2 linked regions of the Methylobacterium mesophilicum SR1.6/6 genome follow. The protein of the gene in region 2 interacts with the protein of the main gene of each other region in a pairwise test. Links are inferred from orthologs where the notes say so. Each region holds a gene or a part of one and is shown on either strand. Other genes may lie near its edges.

Region 1 (4,970 bases), 850 kb from region 2 along the record:
CTTCGGTTCCTGCGCCGGCTGCGCCGCCTCGGCGGGCGCGTCGGTGCGCTCGATCTTCGCCTCCGAGCGCAGCTTCAGGATCATGTCCTGCTGCGCCTTGCGGATCAGGTGCTGGTCGATCTGCTCCTTCAATTCGTCGAAGGTCGGCTGCGGCTTCGTCCGCTTCTCCTCGACCCTGATGACGTGCCAGCCGAACTGCGTCTTGATCGGGTCGGAGACCTGGCCGGGCTTCATCGCGAAGGCGGCGGTGGCGAAGTCCGGCACCATCCGCTCCTTGGTGAACCAGCCGAGATCCCCGCCCTCGGCCTTCGAGCCCGGATCCTTCGAGGTCTCGGCCGCGACCTTGGCGAAATCCTCGCCGCCCTTGATGCGGGCCGCGATCTTCTTGGCCTCGGCCTCGTTGTCCACGAGGATGTGGCGGGCGTGCACCTCCTCCTCCGGCTTCATCAGCTTGACGGTCTGATCGTAGATCGCGTGCTCGGCCTCGGGAGTGACGGCGCGCTTGGCCTCCTGCTCGAGGTAGTCATCGAGCAAAAGCTTGTCGCGGAAATAGGCGAGCTTGCGCTTGAACTCCGGGGTGTCGCCGACCTTGGCGGCCTCGGCCGCCTGCGCGCCGACCCGCAGGTCGACCATGTAGTCGACGAGCAGGTTCTTCTTCTGCGCCTCGTCGACGCCTGGCAGCGACAGGGCCGGGTCGTCGGCCGCGATGGCGAGGTCGCCCTGCGTGATCGGCTTGCCGTTGACGCTGGCCGCCACCGAGTCCGGTCCGGCCGCGACGGCGGGCGTGTTCGCCGCGGGCGTCGTGGCTTGGACCGGAGCCTTCTGGGGCGCCTGCGCCAGCGCGAATCCCGGCATCGCGATCATGACGGCGAGCGCGCTGGCGCGCCGGAGGAGGGCGGTGTTCGGCATGCGGGCGAAGTCCTCGGCTCTTGTCTCTGATCCGCCCAGGTGCGGGCCGGGCGGCTGGCCGCGGCACAGGTGGCCCGCGTTGCGCGAGAAGGCAAGCGCGGCCGTTCCGACGATGCCGGAACCGTGACCGGACCCAAGCGCGTTGAGGGCTGCCCCTTACAGGTGCGCCGGCCGATGTTTACCTCTATAAGCCCGGCCAACTCCGCCCAGGCCGGCCCGCCACGATCACCCGTGGGCGGGCTCGCGCGTCCGCAGGTCAACGATGCTCGGCTCTTTCGCCAAGAAGATTTTCGGCTCCTCGAACGACCGGCGCGTCAAGGGCTACCGCCCGCGCGTCGCTCAGATCAACGCGCTGGAACCGGAGATCCAGGCGCTGTCGGATGAGGCCCTTCGCGCCCGCACCGACATGCTGAAGGCGGAACTTGCGAGCGGCAAGAGCCTCGACGACATCCTCGTCCCCGCCTTCGCCACGGTGCGCGAGGCGGCCAAGCGCGTGCTCGGCCAGCGTCACTTCGATGTCCAGCTCATCGGCGGCATGGTGCTGCACGAAGGCGGCATCTCCGAGATGAAGACCGGCGAGGGCAAGACCCTGGTGGCGACGCTGCCGGTCTACCTCAACGCCCTGGAGGGCAAGGGCGTCCACGTCGTTACGGTGAACGACTATCTGGCATCCCGCGACGCGGAATGGATGGGCCGGGTCTACCGATTCCTGGGCCTCTCGGTCGGCACCATCGTGCACGGGCTCGACGACGCGCAGCGCAAGGACGCCTACGCGTGCGACATCACCTACGGTACCAACAACGAGTACGGCTTCGACTACCTGCGGGACAACATGAAGTACGAGATGTCCCAGCTGACCCAGCGGGGGCACAACTACGCCATCGTCGACGAGGTCGATTCAATCCTGATCGACGAGGCCCGCACGCCGCTGATCATCTCGGGGCCGGTGGACGACCGCTCGGAACTCTACGTGTCGGTCGATGCGCTGATGCCCCGGCTGGTGCGCGAGCACTACGACCTCGACGAGAAGCAGCGCACCGTCTCGCTCACCGAGGACGGTAACGAGTTCGTCGAGGAGGCGATGCGCGAGGCCGGCCTCCTCAAGGAGGGGGACCTCTACGACGCACACAACGTCACGCTGGTCCACCACGTGAACCAGGCCCTGCGCGCCCACACGCTGTTCACCCGAGACAAGGACTACATCGTCAAGAACGACGAGGTGGTGATCATTGACGAGTTCACCGGCCGCATGATGCAGGGCCGGCGCTACTCGGAGGGTCTGCATCAGGCTCTGGAAGCCAAGGAGCGGGTCACGATCCAGCCCGAGAACCAGACGCTCGCCTCGATCACCTTCCAGAACTATTTCCGCCTCTACAAGACGCTCGCCGGCATGACCGGCACGGCCTCCACGGAGGCCGACGAGTTCGCCGAGATCTACAAGCTCGACGTGGTGGACATCCCGACTAACAAGGAGGTCGAGCGCGTCGACGAGGACGACGAGGTCTACCGCACGGTCGAGGAGAAGTACGCCGGGATTATCGCCGAGATCGACAAGGCGCATGCCCGCCACCAGCCGATCCTGGTCGGCACCGGCTCGATCGAGAAGTCGGAGTTGCTCGCGGAACTCCTGAAGAAGCACGGCTACAGCCTGCTCGACTATTCGGATCCCAACGCGCTGACCGACGTCTACGCCGCCGCCCGCGAGGGCCGGGTGACCAAGCGCTTCGCCGTGCTGAACGCCCGCTTCCACGAGCAGGAGGCCTACATCGTGGCCGAAGCCGGCGTGCCCGGCGCGATCACCATCGCCACCAATATGGCCGGCCGCGGCACCGACATCAAACTCGGCGGCAACCTCGAGATGCGGATCGAGAAGGAGCTCGGCCATCTCGCCGACGGCCCGGAACGCGACGCGGCCATCGAGGCGATCAAGGCCGAGATCGCGGAGAACCGCACCAAGGTGCTGGCCTCGGGCGAGCCGGCCGATCCGGCGGCGGGCCGCAAGAAGGACCTGCCAGGCGGGCTCTACATCATCGGCACCGAGCGCCACGAATCGCGACGGATCGACAACCAGCTCCGCGGCCGTTCCGGTCGCCAGGGCGATCCCGGCCGCTCGAAGTTCTACCTGTCGCTTCAGGACGACCTGATGCGGATCTTCGGCTCCGACCGCATGGACGGGATGCTGCAGAAGCTCGGCCTGGAGCAGGGCGAGGCGATCATCCACCCTTGGATCAACAAGGCGATCGAGAAGGCGCAGCAGAAGGTCGAGGCGCGCAACTTCGACATGCGCAAGAACGTGCTCAAGTACGACAACGTCATGAACGACCAGCGCAAGGTCGTCTTCGAGCAGCGCCGCGACTTCATGGGTCAGGACAGCGTCCGCGAGACCGTGGACGAGATGCGCGAGGGCGTGATCGACGACCTCGTGGCCCGCCACATCCCCGAGAACGCCTACGCCGAGCAGTGGGACGTGGCCGGCCTGCGCGAGCAGGTGAAGGAGGTCCTGAACCTCGACGTGCCGGTGGAGGACTGGGCCAAGGAAGAGGGCATCGCCGACGAGGAGATGCGCGAGCGCCTGCTCAAGGCGGCCGATGCGGCCTACGCCGAGCGGACCGAGAAAAACGGCGCCGAGATCACCGCCTATATCGAGAAGCAGGTCCTGCTCCAGACCCTGGACCATCTCTGGCGCGAGCACCTCGTGACGCTGGATCACCTCCGGCAGGTGATCGGCTGGCGCGGCTTTGCCCAGCGGGACCCGCTGAACGAGTACAAGTCCGAGGCCTTCGACCTGTTCAACGGGCTCGTGACCGCCCTGCGCGAGCAGGTCACCGCGCAGCTCTCGCGCGTCGAGATCGTGATGCAGGAGCAGCAGGACGAGTATCCGCCGGGTGGCCCGGAGCTGCCGCCGATGTTCGCCCAGCACCTCGACCCGGTCACCGGCGAGAACGAGATGGATTATGCCGGGCGCGGCTCGGGCAGCGATGGCGGTGGCGGCCCCGCTTACGGCTACGCTGCCCAGGGCCTCGCGGCGGACGGCGCCGTGCTGGAGCGTGATCCGACCGACACCGCAACCTGGGGCCGCGTCGGCCGCAACGAGCCGTGCCCCTGCGGCTCGGGCAAGAAGTACAAGCACTGCCACGGCAGCCTGCAGGCCTGACGCCGCCATGCCCGCGCGGACGGTCTTCATCGCCGGCGCCGGCACGGAGATCGGCAAGACCTACGTCACCGCGGCCCTGACCCGCTGCCTGCGGGCAGGCGGCCGGACGGTCCGGACGCTGAAGCCGCTGGCGAGCGGCGTCCCGCCGCTGCACGACCCGGGCTTTGCCGAGAGCGACACGGCGCGCCTCCTGGACGCGCAGGACCTCGTCCTCGATGCCGAGGCCGTGGAGGGCTGCTCACCCTGGCGTTTCTCTGCACCGCTCTCGCCCGATCAGGCGGCCGTGCTCGAGGGCCGGTCCCTGGACCTCGACGACCTCATCGGCTGGTGCCGGTCGCAGATCGCCGGCACGCCGGGGACGCTGCTGATCGAGGGCGTGGGCGGCCTGATGAGCCCGGTCACCGCGGCGGCGACAGGTCTGGACTGGCTCAAGGCCCTGTCGGTGCCGGCTCTCCTGGTGACCGGCAGCTACCTCGGCGCGATCAGCCACGCGCTGACCGCCTGCGAGACCCTGCGCCGGTACGACGTTCCGCTGCTCGCCGTGGTGGTGAGCGAGAGCGTCGGCGCTCCCGCGCCGGTCGGAACCGTGGCCGCGTCGATCGCCCGGCACGCCGGTGCACCGGTCTTCTGCCTGAAGCGCGGCGAAGCCTGCCCGGAGCGGCTTGCGGCCCTGATCGATTCCTGAACGGACGATTCCGATCCGGCAGGTGGGTTCGGCAAGGCATCGCGCAGATTCGGTATCCACACCCTGGGATCACGGTCTTCGCGTTGTGAACAACGTCCTCGCTGGACGGCGTCGCCGAAGCCGCTACCTGTCGAACGGTGCCGAACTGCCGAGATTCCGGCGGGATGCCTGCGGGAACCGTGCGATGAGCCAGTCTATAGCCCCCGCGGCGAATCCCCCGGT
Region 2 (4,423 bases):
AGGCCCCGGCAACGTCCGGCAGGCGGCGTGGCGCGAGGGCAGGAATGACGCAGTCGGGACGCAGGCCACTGGTCGCTGGCAACTGGAAGATGAACGGCACGCGGGCTTCGATCCAAGTGGTCGAAACGATCCGCGACCGGCTCTCGCAGGAGCTCGCTGGCCGGATCGACGTCCTGATCTGCCCACCCGCGACACTGATCAGCTCTTGCGTGGCGGCGTCTGCGGGCTCGCCCATCGCCATCGGCGGACAGAACCTGCACGCCCGCGAGAGCGGCGCCTTCACGGGCTCCATCTCGGCCGAGATGCTGGCCGATCTCGGCGCCAAGTACGTGATCGTCGGGCATTCCGAGCGGCGGGCCTACCACCACGAGACCGACGACGGCGTCCACGCCAAGGCGCTGGGCGCCCGCCGGGCCGGCCTGTGCGGCATCATCTGCGTGGGCGAGACCATCGAGGAGCGCGAGCAGGGCCGCGCCCTCGACATCGTCCGCGCCCAGCTCGCCATCGGCCTGCCGAAGGGCGCCAAGGCGACCGACACGGTCATCGCCTACGAGCCTGTCTGGGCGATCGGCTCGGGCCGCACCCCGACCCCGCGCGACATCGCGGAGGTCCACGCCTCGCTGCGCGAGATGCTCGACAAGCTCGTTGGCGACGAGGCGCAGAAGATCCGCATCCTCTACGGCGGCTCGGTGAAGCCGGGGAACGCCAAGGAGCTGCTGTCGGTCGACAACGTCGACGGCGCGCTGGTCGGCGGCGCGAGCCTCGTGGCCGAGGACTTCCTTGGGATCTGCGCCGCCTACGCGTGAGCGCGCTCGCGCCCTCGTGACGAGCTGAGGAAAGCTTAGATCAAGGACCCCGTCGACGTAGAGCAACGACCCGCGCCGTCAGTTCGGGGCGCCGAAGGCGAGCCCGGAATCCAGAGCCGCTGGCGGTGAAAGTTCTTGCTCGTCGGCGGTTCTTGATCCCGGGTGCCGCTACGCGGCCCCGGGATGATGCGGAGCGGTGGCATCGGTCCGTCATACCTGGAAAAGCACATTCGACGCGGGCGTTGTGCGGTAGCGGCCAGGGACGGAACCTTTGGCAGAAGGAGTGTCGCGAGGCGCGCGAGATCCGACTTCGTGGCGCCGCTCAAACGCTCCGCTCCGGAGAAAGGTCGAACGGCGCCGATCTCAGATCTTGAACGCCTGACGGGCCAGCAGCCGTCAGCGCCCGCCATCCCGGTGCCAGACCTGCATCACGCCGATATGCACCGGGGACGTCTTGCCGTTCGAGACGCTCTCGCCGGTGAAGACGTGCCGGGCGATGGCGTCGTCGCCTACAACCGAGACCGACCGGTCCGACAGGGTGATGCTCGGGAAGCTGGCGCGCTTGGCGGCCAGCGGCGCGATGAAGGCCGCCTTGTCCTGCACCAGCCCGCTGGAATGGCCGTAGCTCAACCCGTCGAGGGTCAGAGCCTCGAGTGCCGGCCCGTCCCCGGCCAGAAGGGCCTGGGTCAGGGCATCGACCGCCGACTCCACAGCGTCGGCCTCCGGGCTCGCGGCGCTTCCCGGACCCGTCCGCAGCAGGACGGGCGTTGCGAGAGCAGCGGCCAGCGCTGCGCGGCGTGAGATCGGCATGGCTTCCTTCCGGGACGGGACGGCTCGTTGGCGGGCCGTCCTTCCCTCGCAGACAGAGCACAGGCCGCGGGATGGCGCGAGACCCGCGGGCGACAGGCGCGACCCGATCATAAAGTTGGCGCCGGATCGCGAGTGGTGTATGGCCGGCGCAGATTTGTGGCCGATGCCGAGGGCAGCGGCCGCCGCGCGCCCGTGCCGGTCCCTGCGACCGGCCTGCCGGGATCGACGCGCGGACCTGAAGACGTTTTCGGAACACCGATGCAGACCGTCCTGATCGTCGTCCACCTCATCATCGTGCTCGCGCTGATCGGCGTCGTGCTGCTCCAGCGGTCCGAGGGCGGCCTGGGTCTGGGCGGCGGCGGGAGCGGCGGGGTGGCCGGCTTCATGACGGGCCGCGGACAGGCCAACGCCCTGACGCGGGCGACCGCGATCCTGGCGGCGCTGTTCTTCGCCACCAGTCTGATGCTGGCGATCCTGTCACACCGCTCGGCGGCGCCGAAGTCGATCCTCGACACCGGCGCGCCGCAGACATCGGGCCAGCCCGCCAAGCAGCCGACCGGCGCCGACAACCTGCTCGACACGCTGCGCCAGCAGCAGGACCGGGTTCCGGCCACGGCTCCGGCCCAGCCCGCGACCCCAGCTCAGCCGGCGATTCCGGACGCGCCGCAATCCCGCTGACGGCCTGCGCCGGGAGCGGCGCAGCGTCTCATCGCGCTTTTTGACGAATCGGCGTCAGCCGGTTCGTGCCATGCGTTCCGCGATCCCCAGCCCATGCACGGGCCGGGGCATCCGTCGTTTGGCAAACGCCAGCAGCTTCTTTATGGACCGACGCCCATGACGCGGTACGTTTTCATCACCGGCGGCGTGGTTTCGTCTCTTGGCAAGGGGCTCGCCTCGGCGGCCCTCGCGGCGGTGTTGCAGGCCCGCGGCTACCGGGTCCGGATGCGCAAGCTCGACCCCTATCTCAACGTCGATCCGGGCACGATGAGCCCGACCCAGCACGGCGAGGTCTTCGTCACCGACGACGGTGCCGAGACCGACCTCGACCTCGGCCATTACGAGCGCTTCACCGGCGTTCCGGCGAGCCGGGCCGACAACATCACCACCGGCCGCATCTATCAGGACATCATCGCCAAGGAGCGGCGCGGCGACTATCTCGGCGCCACGATCCAGGTGATCCCGCACGTCACCAACGCCATCAAGGACTTCGTCCTCGACGGCAACGACAGCTTCGACTTCGTGCTCGTGGAGATCGGCGGCACGGTGGGCGACATCGAGGGCCTCCCGTTCTTCGAGGCGATCCGTCAGCTCGGCCAGGAGCTGCCGCGCGGCACCTGCTGCTACGTCCACCTGACGCTGCTGCCCTACATCCCGTCCGCGGGCGAGCTGAAGACCAAGCCGACGCAGCACTCCGTGAAGGAGCTGCGCTCCATCGGAATCCAGCCCGACATCCTGCTCTGCCGCTGCGACCGGGACATCCCCACCGACGAGCGGCGCAAGCTCGCGCTGTTCTGCAACGTCCGCGAGACCGCGGTGATCGAGGCGCGGGACGTGGCCTCCATCTACGAGGTGCCGCTCTCCTACCGGACGGCCGGGCTCGATCGGGAGGTGCTCGGCCATTTCGGCCTGGAACACGGCGGCGAGCCGGATCTCGGCCGCTGGCGCACGATTGCCGAGCGCGTGCGAAACCCGGAAGGCGAGGTGTCCATCGCCATCGTCGGCAAGTACACGGGCCTGAAGGACGCCTACAAGTCGCTCACCGAGGCGCTGACCCACGGCGGCATCAGCCACCGGGTGAAGGTCAACCTCGAGTGGATCGAGGCGGAGGTGTTCGAGCGCGAGGACCCGGCGCCCTTCCTCGAAGGTCTCAACGGCATCCTGGTTCCGGGTGGATTCGGCCAGCGCGGCGCCGAGGGCAAGATCCGGGCGGCCCGCTACGCCCGCGAGAAGCGCATCCCCTATCTCGGCATCTGCTTCGGCATGCAGATGGCGGTGATCGAGGCCGCCCGATCCCTCGCGGGCATGCCGGAGGCCAATTCCACAGAGTTTGGGGAAACTGCCGAGCCGGTGGTCGGCCTGCTCACCGAGTGGCTGCGCGGCAACGAGCTGGAGCGGCGCGCCGCCGCCGGCGACCTCGGCGGCACGATGCGGCTCGGCGCCTACGAGGCCAAGCTCGATCCGGAATCGAAGATCGCCCAGATCTACGGGTCCGAGCAGATCTCCGAGCGGCACCGCCACCGTTACGAGGTCAACATGGCCTATCGCGAGCGGCTTGAGGCCAAGGGCCTGCGCTTCTCGGGTGTCTCGCCGGACGGGCTCCTGCCCGAGACGGTGGAACATGTCGGGCACCCGTGGTTCATCGGCGTGCAGTTCCACCCGGAGCTGAAGTCGCGTCCCTTCGAGCCGCACCCGCTGTTCAAGGGCTTTGTCGGCGCGGCGATCGAGCAGAGCCGGCTGGTCTGAGGGGGCTCGGGGCGCGGCGGCGCGCCGCTCCTCGCAGGACGGTCCCGCACCCTATATGGACGGGGCCGTGACCGAGATCCTCTTCTACCACATGCAGCGTCAGCCCTTGGAGAAGGTGCTGCCGAACCTCGTCGAGCGCTCGCTGGACCGCGGCTGGCAAGCGGCCGTCCAGGCAGCCAGCGAGGAGCGGCTGCAAGCTCTGGACGATCATCTCTGGACCTACTCCGACGAGAGCTTCCTGCCGCACGGCACCGACCGCGAGCCGGATGCCGGGAGTCAGCCCGTGGTGCTGACCCTGCGCGACGTGAACCCGAACCGAGCCTCGATCCGCTTCCTGGTCGAGG

Evidence for each region.
Region 1: the proteins of secG (region 2) and secA interact in binary tests that used the Escherichia coli proteins (3 or more experiments, as listed by UniProt). The link is inferred for Methylobacterium mesophilicum SR1.6/6 from one-to-one orthologs.

Annotation. Positions count from the first base shown.
Region 1 is NZ_CP043538.1:4,036,321-4,041,290, forward strand. What follows is about bases 818-4,263. They hold secA (preprotein translocase subunit SecA), read left to right. Parts: upstream 818-1,171; coding sequence 1,172-4,063; downstream 4,064-4,263. Other genes in these bases: MMSR116_RS19365 (peptidylprolyl isomerase), read right to left, coding at 818-909; bioD (dethiobiotin synthase), read left to right, coding at 4,071-4,263. Also shown: more of MMSR116_RS19365, read right to left, coding at 1-817; more of bioD, read left to right, coding at 4,264-4,748; MMSR116_RS19380 (potassium transporter Kup), read left to right, coding at 4,933-4,970. UniProt on the Escherichia coli protein: Required for protein export, interacts with the SecYEG preprotein conducting channel.
Region 2 is NZ_CP043538.1:3,189,085-3,193,507, reverse strand. What follows is about bases 686-3,584. They hold secG (preprotein translocase subunit SecG), read left to right. Parts: upstream 686-1,874; coding sequence 1,875-2,294; downstream 2,295-3,584. Other genes in these bases: MMSR116_RS15165 (CTP synthase), read left to right, coding at 2,451-3,584; MMSR116_RS15175 (nuclear transport factor 2 family protein), read right to left, coding at 1,203-1,616; tpiA (triose-phosphate isomerase), read left to right, coding at 686-806. Also shown: more of tpiA, read left to right, coding at 45-685; more of MMSR116_RS15165, read left to right, coding at 3,585-4,079; MMSR116_RS15160 (DNA polymerase III subunit chi), read left to right, coding at 4,147-4,423. UniProt on the Escherichia coli protein: Subunit of the protein translocation channel SecYEG. Overexpression of some hybrid proteins has been thought to jam the protein secretion apparatus resulting in cell death; while this may be true it also results in FtsH-mediated degradation of SecY.